Regions from separate parts of the Halomonas sp. SIMBA_159 genome, predicted to be linked through region 1. Evidence: predicted binding sites of a transcription regulator. Region 1 holds the regulator's gene; the other holds the start of a gene.
The links. Region 1 encodes FliA, which starts transcription of late flagellar genes. Its sites were predicted from a motif close to CTAAAGTTNNNNNNNNNNCNGCCGATA; they were not measured.

Region 1 (9,677 bases):
CTCTGACGCCACGCTGAGCTTGAACGCCACTCAGGGAGTATGTGATTTACCGTGGTTGGAAATGCGCGTCACGCTTGAGCAGCAGCAGGGCGAGAGCCGTGCGGTGAATCTGGTGCCTACTCGGCTGCGAATTGATGAACAGCCGATTATCGACACCATGGCAGAGTTCATTACTGAGCGAGGTGATGATGGCTTCTACGCGCATTTCTACTTAAGCGATATGGAACAGCTGATCGAGGAGATGCAGTCGGGGGAACAGCTCTTTCTTGGCTTTGATCAAAACGAGCAGGAGCCGTGGTACATGACCTTCAGCTTGGAGGGGGCTGGCGACGCCATTACACGCATGCAAGCACTGTGCAGCGGCACGGCCGCCGAGGCGGCCAGCACGCCTTAAAGGACACCCTCTGCGGCAATTTCTACCCGGTTTCGCCCGCTACGCTTGGCCCGGTACATGGCAACGTCCGCACGAGCCATTAGCGTCTTGCAGCTGTCACCTGGTTGCCAGATAGCGACCCCGATACTCACCGTGATCGGCTGATCAAGGCCGTTCACATGCAGGGTCGCCACCAGGCTACGTAAGCGCTCCGCAAGCCCTACAGCGGCTTCCATATCAGAGTGCGTTGCCAATACCACGAACTCCTCGCCGCCCCAGCGGCCCAGGTGGTCGCAGCCACGCAGCGATGTCTCGACTAAGCGGGCCAGCGATACCAGCACGTCATCGCCCACGCTATGCCCGTGGGTATCGTTAATCTGTTTGAAGTGATCCACATCAAACAGCAGCAGCGCAAAGGCAGCGCCATAGCGCTTAGCAGCGACTAACTCCGCATCAATCGCCTGCTCAATGCGGTAGCGGTTCCATACTTGGGTCAGTGGATCAAAGTGCGCCAGCTGCTCTAGGCGCTGGTTAGCATCCGCAAGAGCCTTGCGCTCCCGCTCCAGATGCATATTAAGCGTGCTGATTTCGTAGGCTGAAATGGCCAGGGTCAGATCCTCCCCCAGGTCCATCACCGCGAGCCGTTCGACCCGCTGCCACGCTTCGCTTTTGCCGACCACCTCTTCGCACCAAGCGGCAGACGGCGACACCATAACAGAAGGCAGCGGAGCAGACGTGGGCTGCATCGCCCAGTACAGGGTTTCTACCTGTTCAGGACGAAAGAACATCAGCCAGCCACGCTGGGCAGGGTTCATCGGCAGCGGTACGGCCAGAATACCGCACTGATCTGGCATACTCAGCGATGCCGTGAGGGGGTCGCTGGCCACACCACGGGTACACCACGGGCCACTATGCCGATGGGCTTTTTCAAGCCGTTTTACAAATTGGCAAACAACGGGGGAAGTGGGCGTGTTGCCACTGGCAGAGACGCTGCCCTGCAGCCACAGCGCTACGCCGTGGGCACGAAAAAGCGCGCACCACGTCTCGGCTTGCTCGTTCAGAAGATGGGCGGGGCTTTGCGGCTCGGTACGTGCATTGGCAGAGAGCACCAAGCTATCTTGCACCCGCTGCAAGTAGCGCGCTTCCTGCCGTGCCCGCAGTAGCAACAGCCGCTGAGTCGCCATCTGTACTAGCGTGCGTACCGCATCACGCACAGGCGGCGCGACCGGATGAGGCGAGGCAGAGTGGCAAAATAGCAGCCCCCAAAGCCCGGTATCCCCCTGCATGGCAATACTAAACGCACCGCGCACACCTAGCCGCTGCAGATAACGCTGCCGTGCCGGTGCTGGGGCACGTAAAAAGCAGTGACGTAGGTCGACCTCCACCCCCGGCCTGTACATCAGCGGTTTTTCAGCAGGCGCATTCACGTCATAAATCAGCCGTACGGGATGGCGCTCATAGGCGCGCCGCAGGGTGACGGGGAAATCGCTAGCGGGAAAACGCTGGCCTAACAGCGCTGGCAGGTGCCCACCTTGCGCTTCTGCCACAATTAAGCCGTGCCAATCACTATCAAAATGACACACCGAAACACGGTCGTGCCCCGTCAGCGCCTGAACTGCCGTTACCAGATAGTCCAGCAGCTCTTCTTGATGGGTCGCTTCTGCTAAGCGCATGAGCCGCTCGTTGACCGTCCCCAGCAAGCGTCGCTTACCCAGCGGATTGAGCGGCTCAATCTCAACGATGACATGACGCTCATTGCGGTACGCGTGTAGCTGAAAACGTGTCAGCGTGTGGGGAAGACTAAAGGCCAGCGGGCTGGCTAGCCGCTGCTGACCTTGCAGCTCATGACGTAACCGCTGGATTAAGCGCTTGCCCAACACACTGCCCGGCGTGAGCGAGTGGCCATCGGTATCCGCCATGCCCAGCAGTTTGGTCAGATGGGGACTGGCCGCTTGAATATGCCTACTCTCGGCATCGAGCGCCATAACGGCGCCAAACGATTGAAGTAGCGAGTGGTGCTTCGACACGAAGGTAGCCTCGAGATATGTCTTTACCCCTCGACCTGCTGCCGTAGCAACAGTTCAACGCGCCGGTTGGCTGCTCGCCCTTCCGAGGTAGCGTTACTTTCCATGGGTTGGGTGTCGGCATAGCCAACCGCCCGCATACGTGAAATGGCAATGCCTTGCCGCTCTAATTGGCGCACGACCGCAATGGCACGCCCTACCGAGAGTTCCCAGTTCGATGGAAACCGTGCCGTCGCAATGGGCATATTATCGGTATGGCCTTCAACGGAAATTTGGCCATCAAAGGTCTCTAGTACTGAGGAGAGTCGTTCTAACACAACTTGCCCCTGGGGCGTTAGCACATCGTTCCCGCTGGGAAACAAAAGGCTATCATCGATGCGCAGCGTCACGCCCTCTTGCCCCTGGGAGACGCTGACACCGGGGATATCCAGCCTCGCCATGTGCGGCTGCAAGCCATCGTGACGGGGGTGAATACCGGTCGCTAAGCTGGCCAGTGGCAATGAGGTTGCCGCGCTGGCCACTCCCATCGCGTCGCTGGCACGGCCTTCACCATCGCCTGAGGGGGTCAGCGCTAACAGCAGCACAAACAGCGTAATCAGCAGTGTGAGGACATCCAAGTAGCTGGTTAACCAGCTTTCATCGCTCTCGATGGCGGCAGCGGGCAGCTCGAGGGCATGACGTGAATCCCGATCCAGCATGGCGCTACCCTTTTAGTGCAGAGCCAACATCAGGCCGCGGCTTCACGCGGTCATCGCGAATTTCATCGTGATAGTTGGCCACAAAGGAGTTCAGCGTCTCTTCAATAAACGAGGGCAGACGGCGCTTGGTAATTAGTGAGATGCCTTCGAGCACCATGTTCATGGTAATCAGTCGCTCTTCGGTACGCCGCTCCAGCTTGACCGCAATCGGCTTAAAGACCAGATTAGCCAGCAAAATGCCGTAGAACGTGGTCAAGAGCGCCACCGCCATTCGCGGCCCGATCACCTGCAGGTCGCCTGCATCCATCACTTCCAACATGTTGACGAGCCCCACAAGCGTGCCAATCATGCCAAAGGCCGGCGCATAGGTTGCCATGGTGCGAAAAATCTGTGCTTCCGCATGCTCGCGGGCTTTCAGTCGCGCAATGCGCCAGCGCAGCATGTCAAAAATTTCATCCTCTTTGGTGTTGGCGATCACCAATTGGATACCGGTGCGCAAAAACGGATTGCGGGTATGCTCAAGCTCGCGCTCGACCGCACGTACATCGCCTTTGAACCACAGCCGAGACATGGAGACCAGCTCGTTGATGTCGTCACGTACGTAGGTGTTTTCGCGGCGAAACACCAACCCCACCAAACGTACAACGCGCAGCACTTCTTTAAGCGGATAGCTGATAAATGTCGCCGCGAGGGTGCCCGTGATGACGATGGCGAGCCCGGGTAAATTAATAAAGCTTTCGGGCGACTCAGCGGTAAAGAACAGCACGCTTACCAGCAGCAACATGCTGGCGAAGATACCGATCAGCGTAGATGGGTTCATCAACGGCTCCTTGCCGGTTGTGGATAGTTAATCAACGGATTAATCGTGTTCATGCAAACGGGCACGCAGACGGCTAACGGCCTGGCTGTGCAGTTGAGATACCCGTGACTCGGTGACGCCTAACACAGCACCTACTTCTTTTAAGTTCATCTCTTCTTGGTAATACAAGGCCATGAGCAACTTTTCACGCTCGGGCAGTGCCTCAATGGCTTCGATCAACGTTTGCCGCTGCTGGGCATCCAGTAGCTGGTCAAAGAGGCGATTACCCGCGTCTTCTCCAGCGGGCTCACCACCATCAGCCACCAGCTCTTCAAACGGCAACAGCTGGCCGCTGTTGGTATCGTTAAGCAACTGCTGATACTCATTCAGCGGCATTTCCAACTCACGTGCTACCTCGCCCTCTTCTGGCGGGCGCCCGAATCGTTGCTCCAAACGCCGTACCGCATCATCCACCGCCCGTGCGGAGCGACGCACGCTGCGGGGTAACCAGTCACGGGTACGCAGCTCATCCATCATGGCGCCACGAATCCGCTGACTCGCAAAGGTGGCAAACGTTGCGCCCTGAGCGGCATCAAAGCGGCCAAGCGCTTCCAGCAGCCCCACCATTCCTGCCTGGATCAGATCATCAAGTTCAATACTCGCGGGCAACCTTACCTGCAGCGTTAAGGCCTGACGTCTCACCAGTGGCATGTATTGCGTTAACAGCTCACTCTGTTTGATCCTGCCTTGTGCTGTATACATCCTCGTGCCTCGCGGCTAAACGACCTTTACTGATAGTTCACTATCACCTGTAACCCCTGTACGCGCACCGGGCGTTGGCCAGGCGACAGCGCAAACCGAAAGTGCAGCGGCGCGTTCGCCAACATTCCTTCCAGGGCCGTGGTACTTCCACGCATCCCCGACAGTGCCACACAGCGCTCAGGATGACACAGCCATGCGTTGACGGGGGTGCTGGGCGGTGACTCAAAACGCCATTGAATTCGCGATAGCGTCGCATGATTAAGCGCAACGCCGGCGGGTGGCGAGATCGCCTGGCTGTTGCTGGTACGGTCACTCATTGCCACCATGACTCCTGGTACTTGGCTACTCCAACTGCCTGGAGCCGCCTGTACGCCAAGCGCTGTCATGGCAATACTCAGCGCGAAAGTGACGCGAGCCGCCCTTTTTACTGTCAGCAACTTTACGATTTTTATCAACGTCTGTAAGGCAAACGGCATCATACGTTGGTACCTATGTGCATTATTCTCCCTTGCTGACAGCTAAGCACCGATAGCTAGCGCGCCAGCAGCAGGAGCTCAATGTCTAAATAGTGGCCGGCGGCATCGCGCAAGTTCTCGAGCAGACCCTGACGCGGTAGATGTGGCTCGTGTAGGGCCAGCAGCCGTTTAGGGCCGCCGTTTTCTTTCACTTGGCGCAGTACGCGATACATGGTGGCAAAGGCATCGGCATCGCTACTAACCCACAGCGCCCAACGGGCATGCTTTTTCGCCAGCGTGGCCAGCGAAGGCGTGTCTGCAATGACGACCTGAATTTTCCAATCCTGAGGGTCTCCGGCCCACTGGCGACCCAATGCAGACCACTGCCCCAAGCGCCCGCGCACTTTATCCTCCTGGGCAGTCCCCGTATGAGGCAGCCCAACCACCACCAGCGGCGTTTGTGGACGCGGTGGTGTCACTGTGGCGGGCTCAGCGGCGGACGCAACCGTCGGTGCCATCGCTTCTTGCGTATACGCCGCCGCGTCATCCGCAGTGACAGCGGCAGCCGGGGCTACCTCGTCACTAGCTGCGTCTTGGCCGCCTTCATCTGTATCCCGCTGCTGGCGCTGTAAATCGGCCCATTTACGCAGGCCCGCCGCCTGATCCTGGCCACTCATATCACGCCCTCGCGGCTAACGCTGCCTAACTGGCGAATGGCATCGCGGGCCATCAGCACATGCACCAAGGCATCAAGCAGCGCTGTATCACGCCGTTTACGCGGAGTGCCCAGCAGGCGCAACAGATCTGCCCGCAGCGCTTGCGCTGTTTCATCATCGGCAGTATCTAAATGCCCGGCCACCGCGGCTGCGCCGCTGGCCATCAAAAGGCGCAGCTCGCTACTGACATCGCCACCGTCGGCCTCTTTTAGCTGTTGCCAAGCGCGCTTGGTTAACGCTGACAGCCCGTCACTCTGTAACTGCGTCACTAGCAGCGTTATGACATCGCTGCCTAGGCGGGCGGGCGTCAGCCAGTAGCGGCGCACTACCCGTTTCGACGTTTCGGGGTCAAGAACATCACCCACCCAGGCCAGTACCGCGTTACCCGAGGTGTCCTGGGCTTCAACGTAGGCCGTGGATAGCTGCACGCTCTGACCACGAAAGCGCACTTTAACGCTATGGGTCAACGTGCTTTCTTGAAACAGCGTGCGCAAGGTATGACGCTCGCCTTGACAGTGTACGCGCTGGCTGGCGGACACCGCGCTGACCCAGGTCAGGTGTTGATCCGTTAACCAGGAAACCGCGTCAGGTTCAGGCAGCGCGGGCAGTAAATGCACGGCGATATCCGCCGAGCAGCGCGCTAAGCGTGGCTGCCATCCTGCTGGCTGGCGATGCTGCAAACGCGTCAGCGCCAGCCACGCGCCCTGGTCATTGAGTGCAACATCTGGCATTGACCAATCGCAGCCGCGTTCATTGCGCCGGGGCGACCACACCATGCCCATCGCGTCATGGGTGGCGTCAGCTCCGGTTAACAGCTCATCAAGGCGCTGATCTTGAACAACGCTGGGTAACGCGGCGATATCCCAAGCGGCTTCTAAACGGTAAAAATCAGCAACCCGCTGACGTAGACGAGTTAACACAGACGAGAGCCTGCGCCCTTGGCCTAAGACATCTCGTGACCAGCGTGGCAAACTCACCGGCGCAGGGACAGGGCGCTCACTGCTTGAAGCACTTGCCGAGAGCGACTGATCAATCAACGCCTGCGGCGTAGCAACCGCCATATCTTCCGGCACCTGTTGTCCATAGGAGCCAAACAGCACACGCATGCCGTGGCGCATGACAATATCCAGTACAGGGGCAAGCCGCCCGGCTTCATCCTGTTTGGTAATAATGCAGTCATCTAGCTCTGCGCCAGCGGCACGGGCCGCTTGGCGGTAGCGCAGCACCACCTCTTCGAGCGTTTCCGGCTGGCTGGCGGCGTTGAGTAGCAGCACCAAACGCACGGTTGACTGGCCGCCCTGCAAATGGGCGATTTGTTCAATCACCCGCTGATCCCGCTGGCTCATGCCCACAGTATCAATGATGACCCACTGTTTACCCTGCAGCCGACCCACCAGCTCATCAACGGGCTGCTCGATATCCAGCGCGTACATAGGTGTATCCAGCAGACGTGCGTAAATACGCAGCTGCTCATGGGCACCAATCCGGAAGCTATCGGTCGTCACCAGCGCCACCGGGCGCGTGCCGTGGCGCATGACAAAGCGTGCGGCTAGCTTGGCCGTCGTGGTGGTTTTCCCCACGCCGGTAGGCCCCACCAGCGCCACGATGCCCGTTTGATCAAAGAAGCTATCTTCGTGCTGTAGCACCTTCAAACGCGCCATCAGCTGTTCGCGCAGCCACGTCATCGCAGCGTCACTCTTCCCTTCCAGCGTCATTAGCGAATCGGGTAGCGCTTCTAAGACTTCGCTGCCTAGCTCCGCGCTAAAACCGACCCGTGCCAGCAGTTGCTGACAATACTCATAGGTGGTTTGGGTGCCGCGCTGGGGCTCAGCGACGGGCTGTCGGCGAGAGAGCAGTTCGCGCATATCCTGCATTTCCCGCAGCAGTCGCTCGCTCATGGCTTCTAAAGGGTCAGGCTGTTTAGGAAGCGCAAACGCAGGCGCTGAGACAGGCGTCTCGCTAGGTGGCTCGACCGGCACCGGCGCTGTGGGCGATGGATCGAATTGATCGACGGCATCGTCAGCCATGGCGAGAATTTCTACGCCGCCTTCGGTGCGGCGGTTGGCAACGATCAGTGCATCGTCACCCAACACTTCGCGCACTTGGCGCATTACGTCGCGGCTATTTGCTCCGACAAAACGTCTAACGCTCATGTTTCACCTGTTACCAAAACGTGTGAGGCGGCAACCCTGGGCGGCAAGGACATTAACGGCCACCCACCAGCGTCGTTACGCGCAGGGTGCGATCATCCGGAATTTCCGCCTGAGACATCACTACCAGATGGCGCATACGCCTGCGCAAGAAGCGCGACAGCACGGCCCGCAGCGAGTGCTGAACAACCAGTACCGGCGCTTCACCACTGCCTTCATGTTTCTCTAGCGCTTGCTGCGCCTGGGTCATCAGGGTATCCGCAAGGCCAGGCTCCATCGCACCATTGCCGTTCATGGCTTGCATCAACACCTGTTCAAGCTGCGCATCGAGCCCCATAACGTGCAGGGTATCTTGGCCTGCAAACCACTGCTGAGTAATAGCGCGCCCCAACGCAATGCGCACCAGCGCCGTTAGCTCGTTGGGGTCTTTCTGCTGGCCGGCATACTCGGCTAGGGTGTCTAGCACGCTGCGCATATCGCGGATCGACACATCTTCGTCGAGCAGGTTTTGTAAAATACGCTGCAGTACAGTGAGGGAAATCGCTTTGGGCACCACTTCTTCGACCAGCGTCTTTTGATCGTCGCCCAGCTTGTCCAGCAGTTTCTGCACTTCCTGCCGTCCCAGCATTTCAGGCGAGTGGCGATGCAGTAAATGGTTTAGGTGGGTCGCAATCACCGTACTCGCATCGACGACCGTATAGCCATAGACCTGGGCGTGTTCCCGCTGATTAGAATCAATCCACACTGCGGGCAGGCCAAAGGCGGGGTCTTGGGTGGGCGTGCCCTGCAACTCACCGGAGACCTGGCCTGGGTCGATGGCGAGCCATTTGCCGGGCTGCGCCTCCGCGCGGCCAATCTCCGCGCCCTTCATGGAGAGCACATAGGTATTAGGCGGCAGTTCTAGGTTATCGCGAATGTGGACCACTGGCGGCAGGAAGCCAACCTCTTGGGCAAACTTTTTACGCACGCTTTTAATACGCCCCAGCAACTCGCCCTTTTGGCGCGAATCCACTAGCGGAATTAAACGGTGGCCGACTTCCAAACCTAGCGTATCGACCAGTTGAACATCCTCCCAGCTAGCCTCGGGGGTCTCTTGCAGCGGAGGCGGTGCAGCCGATATCTCCTCTTTTACCTGGGTCTGCTCTTTACGGCGAATCAAATACCACGCTAAACCGCCCAACAGCGCCGTAAAGACTAAAAACACAAAGTTGGGCATGCCGGGCACCATGCCCAACAATCCCATCACGATGGCAGCAAGGATCATGACCTGAGGATTAACAAACAGCTGGCTGATCATTTGCTGACCAACATCTTGCTCGGTGTTGACCCGCGACACCGTCACGCCCGCCGCCGTTGAGATAACCAATGCAGGGATCTGCGCCACCAGGCCATCGCCAATCGTCAGCAGCGTATAGGTGCGTGCCGCATCGGCAAAACCCATATCATGCTGCATCATACCGATCAGCAGGCCGCCGATAATATTGACCACCATAATGACCAGGCCAGCTACCGCGTCACCACGAACAAACTTGCTGGCACCATCCATAGAGCCGTAAAAGTCAGCCTCTTGGGCCACTTCAGCACGGCGCTTTTTAGCATCCTCTTCACCAATCAAACCGGCGTTCAGGTCGGCATCGATCGCCATCTGCTTACCGGGCATGGCGTCGAGCACGAAGCGAGCGCCCACTTCGGCAATACGC
Region 2 (9,677 bases), on a different contig from region 1:
AGTGCCTAAACAGCTCAAAGAGCAGCTCGCCAAGCGGAAAGAGTAAACGGCGAGGCCTAGGGCGGCACTCTTAAGGCGTCGTGTAGTCCTAGGTTAGCCACTGATATGAGGAGACCGCCGTGCTGGATGCCATTCACTCTTTCTTCCAACATGTGCTATCCGCGCCTGAACAGCGTGATAACCAAACGCTCACCCTAGAGCTAGCGTCGGCAGCGCTGCTGTGTGAAGTGATGCGCGCCGATTACGACAACAGTGATGAAGAGCGCGCAGCGCTAAAGCAAATGCTGATGGCGCGCTATCGGCTCAACGAGCAAGATGTCAGCGAGTTAATGGCCCTGGCAGAGGCGGAGGTCGATGACGCGGTGGATCACTATCAGTTCGTCAGCCTGATCAAACAGCACTACGGCTACGAGCAGCGTCTGGAACTGGTCAATTTAATGTGGCAGCTGGCTTGGGCCGACGGCAAGCTGGATCCTCTCGAAGAGCATCGGATTCGTCGGCTGGCAGATCTGCTGCATGTCAGCCATAGCGACTTTATTCGCAGCAAGCTTAACCAGTCACCGGAAGAACCCTCTTTCCATCACGAGACCCACGGCAAAGGAGCGCCGAAACGCCCATGAGTAACACGCAGGATGCGACGAACTTAACCGAACTGATCCACACCATGGAGCAGATGGAGCAGGAAAAAGAGCAGGTCAGCGTGGATGACGTGGTACATGCAGTGGGGCGGCGTTCGTTTGGGCCACTGCTGCTCTTGGCAGGCTTGATTACGCTGGCGCCGATTATTGGCGATATTCCCGGTATGCCAACGCTCATGGCCATCCTGGTACTGCTGACCTCTTCGCAGCTGTTGGTAGGCCGAGAAACCTTCTGGCTGCCTAAATGGCTACTTAATCGTTCTTTATCACGACAGAAGTTTGATAAAGCGCTGCACTACATGAAAAAGCCCGCCAAATGGGTAGATAGCTTACTGGGTGTGCGTTTGGCTTGGATGACGGGCTATATCGGCATCCGGATCACGGCCATTGCCTGCCTGCTCGTAGCCTTAGCAATGCCGCCCATGGAATTTATTCCGTTCAGCGCTAACGGTGCCGGGCTTGCGCTCACGCTGTTTGGGCTGGGGCTGGTGGCCAGAGATGGCCTGATGCTGGCGCTGGGGTTTTTGCTTACCGGCGTGACCTTCACGGTAGTAGTGATGAATCTCATCTAATGCTTTACTAGGCACTTTCGCTATTCGACGTAAAGTAAGAAGGAGCTAAGTGCCTACGATGAGCAACTCACCCCATTCGCCGCCACCCCCAAAACCTCCTCACCAGCAGTCGGTCTGGGAGCGGCGTATTGAAACCGCACTGTGGAACTCGCGCTTTTTGGTCATGCTGGCGGTGGTGCCGAGCTTATTAGGCTCGCTGATGCTGTTTATCGTCGGCACGCTGGATATTCTTAAAGTGGTGGGCGATGTACTGCACTACTACTTGGTGGATGACACCCATAACATCCACGACACCCTGGTGCCCGATATCATTATTGCGGTGGATATCTATCTGATCGCCATCGTGCTGCTGATCTTTGGGCTAGGGATATACCGGCTGTTTGTCTCCCGCATTGATCAGGCCGAGGTGCGCTATCCTACGCACCCCTTCAATGTTGCTTCACTCGATCAGTTGAAAGACAAAATCGCCCGTGTGGTGATTTTAGCCGTGATTATCGAATTCTTCCGAGCCGTCGTGGATATTCGCTTCAGCACACCGCTAGAGGCGATTTATTTAGCGCTCTCGGTGCTGGCGCTGGCCGCCGCGCTCTACTTGATGAGTTTGGCGCATAAAGGGGAGTAGTCATTAACAAGTAGTCATTAACAAGTAGTGATTAACAGGAGGAGTGGCACGCGTCGTTACTCCTCTGCCAATAAATCGGCCACCAGCGCGTTAAGCTGCTGCTGGAACTGGCCACCGGGCGATGGCGGAGTTGGGTCTGAGGTAATCACCACCGTCATCTCCCGCTCGGGAATCACATAAAGCGCCTGCCCGCCGTATCCTCTCCCGTAAGCAACGTGTTCATCCGCTAACGTCGTGATAAACCAGCCAAAGCCGTAGCCATCCCCTGTCCAGGGTGATTGGCCTCTGGGCGTCCATGAATCCTCTACCCAGCCTTCAGGCAGCACGCGCTGGCCATTGGCCACGCCGTCGTTGCGGTACAGCTCCCCAATCGCAATGAGCGCGCGAGGGGAAAGCTGCATATCGTTACCGCCAAAGTAGACCCCTTGAGGGTCCTGCGGCCACGGGGGAATCGCAATACCGAGCGGTTCGCCTAACAAGCGCTGGGCAAGTGCAAGGGTGCTTTCACCGCTGGCCTGAGTCAGCGCCGCCGAGAGCAAATGGCTGGTGCCGGTGGAATAGAGCATGCGCCCGCCTGGGCGGTCAACGAACGGGCGAGTAAGCGCATCGTTTACCCAATGAGCGCTGGCCACCCAAGCGCCGTAGTTGCTGCCCGAAGTACGCTCTAACCCCGCTTGTTGTGCCAGTAAGTGCGCCACTGTGATGTCGTTCACCTGTGGGTCGGCACCGCTCGGCACGCTATCTAGCAGTGCTACCAGAGGTTGATCAACGGATTCCACAATGCCCGCCTCAATAGCGGCACCGGTAATCGCAGCCAACACCGTTTTTGATAACGACTTAACGTTGGCAGGTGTGGCCACCCCAGGGCCGCCTTGGTGATGCTCATGGATGATATTGCCCTCATAAGCCACCACGACGGTATGAACGCGATCCAGCGCTTGAGCCTGTTGATTGAGGGCTTGCAGCGCATTTGGAGAGGGCTCTGACGCTGTCGTTGCGACAGCCACAAAGGAACTCATCACACCGCTAATCACACAGGTCATCACGAGGGCAGTCGTTTTCATTACGGCACCAGGGAGGAAGATGGGTAAGATTCTGATAGGCGTGAGAAATGAAGGTTCCCTGGCGGTGTCCATCAACGCCATTACGCAAACTGAGAAAAAGCCTGCTACGCTAGGAGAGATTATTGAAGGGAAGCAACCCTTTGATTTCCATGAAACGCTAAAGCAAGGAGTGCCGTTATGCGTAACATTATCTACATCGTAGGTCTGATCGTTGTTGTTCTGTTTATTCTTTCGCTGTTAGGCCTGCGTTAAGTTGCACCATGAATGACACGCATTGCGTGATGCGATATTAGCGCTTCAAAACGCCCGCTCCCCCAGCGGGCGTTTTTTATACGTGCCTCACTCCCGCGTTAGGCGCAATCTGCTGCCCCCTGGCCAAACATGTCGAACATCAGTTCGCGGCCTAATGGGGTTAGGACAAAGCGGCCATACTCGTTAAATGTAGCCGCATCACTCTCTTCTAATACTCGCTGGCAAAGCGACCAGCGTGAATGCTGATGGCTCAATGACGCCAACTCTTGACGCGATAAACCACGCTGCGCCAGGGTAAGAGTTTCAAGCACGTGTCCACTCTCGTACATCAATTCCGCCACGCTAGACAAACAATGGCGCAGGCTGCGTTGTACGTGGAAGGAAGCAGTAGAGGCGGGGGATAACGTTTCGGCGGGCATAGGGGAATGCTCCTACAGTCACAGCAAAATGGGTGTGCTGCAGTGCATTGTAAAGCAGGTGGTGGGTTAGACCAAGGTCTATATTAGGTGCCTTTGTCGCCGTCACGCAATCGCCATGTAGGCTGTCTATACTTTCTTAAAAGCATTATGTTACTCATACAGTAAGTAGTAAGGTTTCCATGTGTGAGGGTTATTCACCCTAAAGTTAGGGCAACGCTTGCCGATAGGTAACCTAATGATTAAATCGTATTGAATAAGGGGCGTCAGCACGGCAGGCGGCTTTTTCAAAAAAGGACAGTAATGTATGGCTTCCATTTCTTCATTGGGTATTGGTTCTGGGCTTGATCTCAACGGCTTGCTCGATCAGCTGCAAGACGCTGAGCGTGGCAAGCTGGCCCCCATCGAACGGCAACTGGAAACCCAGCAAACCAAAATCTCTTCCTATGGCCAACTGCAAACAGCCCTATCTGCCTTTCAAGATGCGGCGGATGCACTCAACGACAGCTCGCTTTACGAAAGTCTTTCTACCAACGTTGGAGGCGAGGCGCTCTCAGCAACGGCGAACGGCGAAGCGCAGCCCGGCAGCTATAACGTTACGGTGGATACGCTGGCGACTCGCGGTACCTTAGCATCGGTAGGGGTAACCGCAGCCGATGAAGCGCTTACCACCACTGAGCAGACGCTAACGTTCACCTTTGGTGATGGCAGCACGCAAGACGTGACCCTTGCGGCAAATAGCACGCTTGAAGACATGCGGGATGCCATTAATGCAAATGAAGAGTCCGGCGTTAATGCGACAATCGTGTTTGATGGCGCTGACTACCGACTAGCCCTGAGTTCGAGCGAAACCGGTGCCGAAGCCTCCATCACGAATTTCAGTTTTTCTGATACTGCGCCTTTCGCTGCTGACATCGATAACACGCTGCAAGCAGGTACCAATGCGTCCCTGAACGTCAACGGGATCGCGATTACCAGCGCTACCAACCAAGTTGAAGGCGCGATACAAGGCGTGACGCTCAATCTAGAAGCCGAGGGGGACAGCACCGTCAAGGTAGAGCAGGATACTCTTGCAGTTCGTGAAGCCATTACCGATTTTGTAAATTCCTATAATGATCTTAAAAATGTCATAGGTGAGCTTACAAATTATAATGCGGAAACAGGCGCTGCTGGTGAGCTGTTGGGAGACAATGCGGTACGCACTGTGGAGTCGCGTTTGCGCAGCGTGCTGGGTGGCGGTGTTGAAGGCCAGCTCTCCACGCTGGCGGATATCGGTATTTCACTACAGCGTGATGGCACCTTAGAGGTCGATGGCGACAAATTGGACGGTGCCATCGCCAATAACCAGGATGCGCTTTCCGCTTTTTTTGCAGGCGCTGCCGATAACGAAGGCATGGCAGGCCAGGTCAACCAAACCATCGAACAGTTGTTAGGTAGTAATGGCACGGTGTCGGGGGCGATCTCCGGCGCCGAGAACCGCGTCGAGTCTCTTGGGGAGCGCTACACGCGCATGGAGCAATCCATCGAACAAACGATTTCCCGATACCGCACCCAGTTCGGTCAGTTGGATAGCATGATTGCCCAAATGAACCAAACGAGCGACTACCTTACTCAGCAGTTTGATGCGCTAGACGCTCAACTAGGCCGTGAATGAACATCATAGGTCTATGAGTGTGATCACAACGCCTGCGCTAAGCAGGCGTTTTTATTCGTGTAATGACTCACTTGTCGTTAAACGGTGAAAAAGGTCTAAAGTTAAGCGTTGTTTCGTCGATAGAAGTACTATTAAATTTGGCCGCAACGCCACCGCTGGCGCAATGTCAAAATGGTCGTGGGTTTAGCCTTTTGCACCGAGGAACATCTGCATGGCGACAATAACCTCCCTAGGCGTTGGTTCGGGCCTGGATCTGACGGGTTTACTGGATCAGCTAAAAGAAGCGGAGCAGGGAAAGCTTGCGCCGATTACCCGCCAAAAAGAGCAGCAGCAGGCCAAAATTTCAGCTTATGGGCAATTGCAGACATCGCTGAACAGTTTTAAAGATGCGCTAGCGACGCTGAACGACCCTAAACTCTATCAGAGCCTTTCAGCCAGCGTTCGTGGCGATGCCATTAAAGCCACTACTTCTGCCAGCGCGTTGCCCGGTAGCTATCGAGTAGAGGTATCGCAGTTAGCCACCTCCGGCACGCTGGCCTCGACCCGGGTGACTGACCAAGACGCCGCGCTAGACCTCCAGGGCGCAACGACGCTACGGCTGGCGTTTGGCGATGCCGACTCCGTCGATATCGATATCGCCCCCGGCAGCAGCCTTTCCGCGATACGCGATGCCATCAACGCCGACAAAGACGCGGGCGTCAACGCCACCATCATCAACGATGGACAAGGCTATCGGTTGGCGCTCAGCTCTAAAAATACCGGTGCGAATGCCTCTATTGCCAGCTTTAGCTTTGTCGATACCAGTCAAGATCCGACGGCAACGGTAGCAGGTCCTTTTGCGGAAGATGCCGCTACCAAGCGGGCAGGTGAGGACGCCGCACTCACAGTCAACGGTATTGCTATCAGCAGTGCCAAGAACCAAATCGAAGGCGCCATTCAAGGAGTGACGCTGAACCTGGCAGAGCTGAGCATCGCCGATGGCGAAACGGCTAACAGTACCATCAATGTAGAAAGAGATACGTTAAAACGGCGTGAAGCAGCTACTGGCTTCGTCAAAGCGTTCAATGAGTTAAAAGGTACTATTGGCAAGCTCTCCAGTTTTAGTGGTGATTCTGAGGCTCCCGGTGAGTTAGTGGGGGATAATACCTTGCGCACTATCGAAAGCCGTATACGTAGCGTATTGACAAGCAGTGTAGAGGGGGGGGAGTTATCTACCTTGAGCCAGTTGGGTATCACGCTCCAGCGTGATGGCACGTTAGAAGTGGATGATGCCAAATTGAGCGACTTGGTAGCGAACAAATCTCAGGCGCTGAGCGACTTTTTTGCAGGTGATGCGACAGGTAATGGGCTGGCAGGAAAACTTATGTCCACCGTAGAGCAAATGCTTGGTAACAATGGCTTGGTGAAGCTCGCTATCAATGGTGCTGAAAGTCGCGTAAAAAGCCTGGATGAGCGTTTTGAGCGTATGGAGGTGACCATCGAGAGGACTATTAGTCGCTATCGGGCTCAATTCAGCCAGCTGGACGCTATGATTGCGCAAATGAACAGCATGAGCAGCTATCTCACCCAGCAATTCGAAGCGTTGGATTATCAGCTAGGTCGTAAGAAATAGCCGCTACCAATCGCCGCAAGCTCCCTTCACAAGGGGGCTTTTTCACTTCTGAGCCAAGGTGAAGATGGCAAGAGCAGGTGCAAACCAGCCAAAATAGGTGATGGTGACGACTGTGGTGGGAGGCAGCTTTAGCTCGCGACCGATTTCACCGAGTGTCAAAAGTTACCACCCAGTTACCAAAAATTACACGATTTTTTGTCAGCCTCTCTAAAGATTCTCCTCGTATAGCCGTTAATTAATATAACGGCGCACCATGTCGCCGAAAAGCAGGCCTGACGGCCAGTTCACACGCAAGGAGAATCACCATGTCAGTGATCAATACCAACATCACCTCGATGATCGGTCAGCAGAACCTGCGCGAGTCGCAGAATGCTCTGCAAACCTCAATGGAGCGTTTGAGCTCTGGCCTGCGCATCAATAGTGCTAAAGATGATGCGGCTGGCCAAGCTATTGCCAACCGTATGACTTCTCAGATTACTGGTCTTGCACAGGCGCAGCGTAATGCTAATGACGGTATTTCGTTGGCACAAACCGCTGAGGGCTCGCTAAACCAAGTTAACGACAACTTACAGCGTATTCGTGAGCTGTCTGTGCAGGCACAAAACGGTACAAACACAGCAAATGACCTCCAGTCCATCCAGGACGAAGTGACGCAGCGTCTGGCTGAAATTGACCGTATTTCCAGCGAAACTAGCTTCAACGGAGTTAGCGTTCTAGCTTCTGACCAAGGCCTTCAGATCCAAGTCGGTGCGAACGATGGCGAGCAAATTACCGTCAACCTCAAAGAAATCAACTCGACAACACTTAACCTTGGTAACTTCGATTTAACTAACAAATCGCTGAATACCAGCGGTTTGTCTGCTAGTCCGGTCACTGAAACAGTACCTGCGTCTTTGAATATCGAAGATGTCTCCTTTGAAGATGCGGCGGGTGGTCAGTCGGTCTATTACTTCGCTAGTAACACTAACCCTGACGTTACTTATGCCTCTTTCAGTGCAAGCCCAACTGCTTCTGATGAGCTATACACGCTGAATTACAACAGCACATCTGGCGCATTCACCTACGACTCGAGCACTGCTTCAGGCGCGACAGGTGGCGATGTAACTGCCGCTACAGACGGTATTTCTATCGGTGGTGGTCGTACTATAGACCCAGCAGACGTCAACGCTACAGATTCCAATGCTGCGGCTTCCCCAAGTCTCTCCGTTAACGCTGCTGGCTCGTTCTATGTTCAGGTGGGCACTGCTTACTACACGGCAACTGTGGACTTTGATGCTGATTCTAGCACTTATGGTCAAGTTAGCTATGACTCATCGACTGCGGCATCAAGCGCTGCAGACTTTACTAATGCGGATGCACTGTCATCAGATCTGGACGAAGTGACCGATCCGACGCCGTCTGTTGCAATCGATACTAGTGGTCTTAGTGCAGATGCAGTTGGTACAAGTCCAGAAGTATTCACCGATGAAGACGGTGGGTACGTTGTTAAAGGCTCAGTTGACGGCCAAGATGTTTACTTTGCTGCAACAGTAGATGAAAGTACCGGTGTTGTCACGCTTGGTGACAAGCTAAACGCTGACCCGCTTGCTTCTCTAGACGCAGCCTTGAATCAGGTAGATAGTCTACGCTCCGAGTTGGGTGCCGTACAAAACCGTTTCGAAGATGCCATCACCAACTTGAGCACCAATGAAACGAACCTAGCGGCAGCACGTTCGCGCATCGAAGATGCTGACTACGCTGTAGAAGTGGCTAACATGACACGCGCCCAGATCCTGCAGCAGGCGGGCACATCGGTGCTGGCACAGGCTAACCAGCTGCCACAGAACGTTCTATCTCTTCTCGGATAATGCGCTAGTATTTCCGGCTGCACCACATCAGGCCCCATATGGGGCCTGTTTTTTTGCAAATAAAAGAACAAAATGGTTAATTGAACGCTATTCCAGCAGCAGGGCTGGCGATTCTGCTAGAAAATAAACCCAGATTAAAAATTTCAGCTTTAAGTGATTTTGCCGAGGCAGACAATAATGTCGAAAAAAAAACCAGCGTTTCGTACGCCTTCCAAGCCAGCAGGCAATGATCTTGTATCTGCTAGAAAACTAGCCGAGGCAAACCCCAGCGATGCAAATCGTTGGAAGCATTTTGGCACTATGCTGACTAACACTGGAAAGTACGAAGCGGCATTAGAGGCTTTGGAGAAAGCACGGGTACTCACGCCCAATGATGCTGGTACATTAAGTACAATGGCATTTTCTTGTCATAAGCTAGGTGATATAGCGTCGGCCGAAACCTATCTGTCGAAGTCGCTAGACTTAGACGAAAATAATGTTCAAGCACTTCTACTTAGTGGCATGATTGAACAAGAAAAAGGGCACAAAGAAAAAGCCCTAGCATTCTTTGAACGAGCTGAATTGATAGCGCCGGGTGACGAGCCTGTGCTTCGCAATAAAGCTATCACGCTAAGTACCCTGGCTCGTTTTGATGAAGCGATTGTTTTAATGGAGCGGCTGCTTAAGAAAAATCCGAACAGTTACAGCTTGTTGAATGATACCGCTAATATTCGTCGCGACGTTGGTGACTTTGAAGGATTAGACAGTTATTTCAATAAGGCAATTGAGTTGGCGGGAAATAACCCGGTGCCTTACTCTAATCGGCTTACCTACATACATTATGATCCGGCGTGGTCGCGTGAGGAGATATTTAGGGTTTGCTGCGAGTGGCAAGACCGCTATGCGCCTAAAGTTCCGCCTCAACGACCTGTTCCCGATAGTCTTGATCCCAACAAGCGTTTGCGTATCGGCCTTTTTTCAGATGGGTTTCGTAACCACCCTGTCGGCACGATGATCATTC

Region 2: a site for FliA is predicted at 3,767-3,793, ahead of fliD (flagellar filament capping protein FliD). Genes of this name have one in related genera too.

What each region holds. Positions count from the first base shown of each region.
Region 1 is NZ_JAWJBT010000011.1:45,984-55,660, reverse strand. Features, by position in the region: gene R0J87_RS08720 (hypothetical protein) at 1-394, shown strand, start outside; gene R0J87_RS08715 (sensor domain-containing diguanylate cyclase) at 391-2,400, opposite strand; gene R0J87_RS08710 (OmpA/MotB family protein) at 2,424-3,095, opposite strand; gene R0J87_RS08705 (motility protein A) at 3,100-3,915, opposite strand; gene R0J87_RS08700 (RNA polymerase sigma factor FliA) at 3,955-4,656, opposite strand; gene R0J87_RS08695 (flagellar protein FlhE) at 4,683-5,042, opposite strand; gene R0J87_RS08690 (hypothetical protein) at 5,189-5,788, opposite strand; gene flhF (flagellar biosynthesis GTPase FlhF) at 5,785-7,980, opposite strand; gene flhA (flagellar biosynthesis protein FlhA) at 8,033-9,677, opposite strand, start outside.
Region 2 is NZ_JAWJBT010000005.1:44,848-54,524, reverse strand. Features, by position in the region: gene R0J87_RS04540 (nucleoid-associated protein) at 1-46, shown strand, start outside; gene R0J87_RS04535 (tellurite resistance TerB family protein) at 120-620, shown strand; gene R0J87_RS04530 (exopolysaccharide biosynthesis protein) at 617-1,210, shown strand; gene R0J87_RS04525 (YqhA family protein) at 1,269-1,832, shown strand; gene R0J87_RS04520 (serine hydrolase domain-containing protein) at 1,889-2,896, opposite strand; gene R0J87_RS04515 (hypothetical protein) at 2,916-3,098, shown strand; gene R0J87_RS04510 (hypothetical protein) at 3,247-3,567, opposite strand; gene fliD (flagellar filament capping protein FliD) at 3,872-5,218, shown strand; gene fliD (flagellar filament capping protein FliD) at 5,430-6,830, shown strand; gene R0J87_RS04495 (flagellin N-terminal helical domain-containing protein) at 7,136-8,677, shown strand; gene R0J87_RS04490 (O-linked N-acetylglucosamine transferase, SPINDLY family protein) at 8,855-9,677, shown strand, end outside.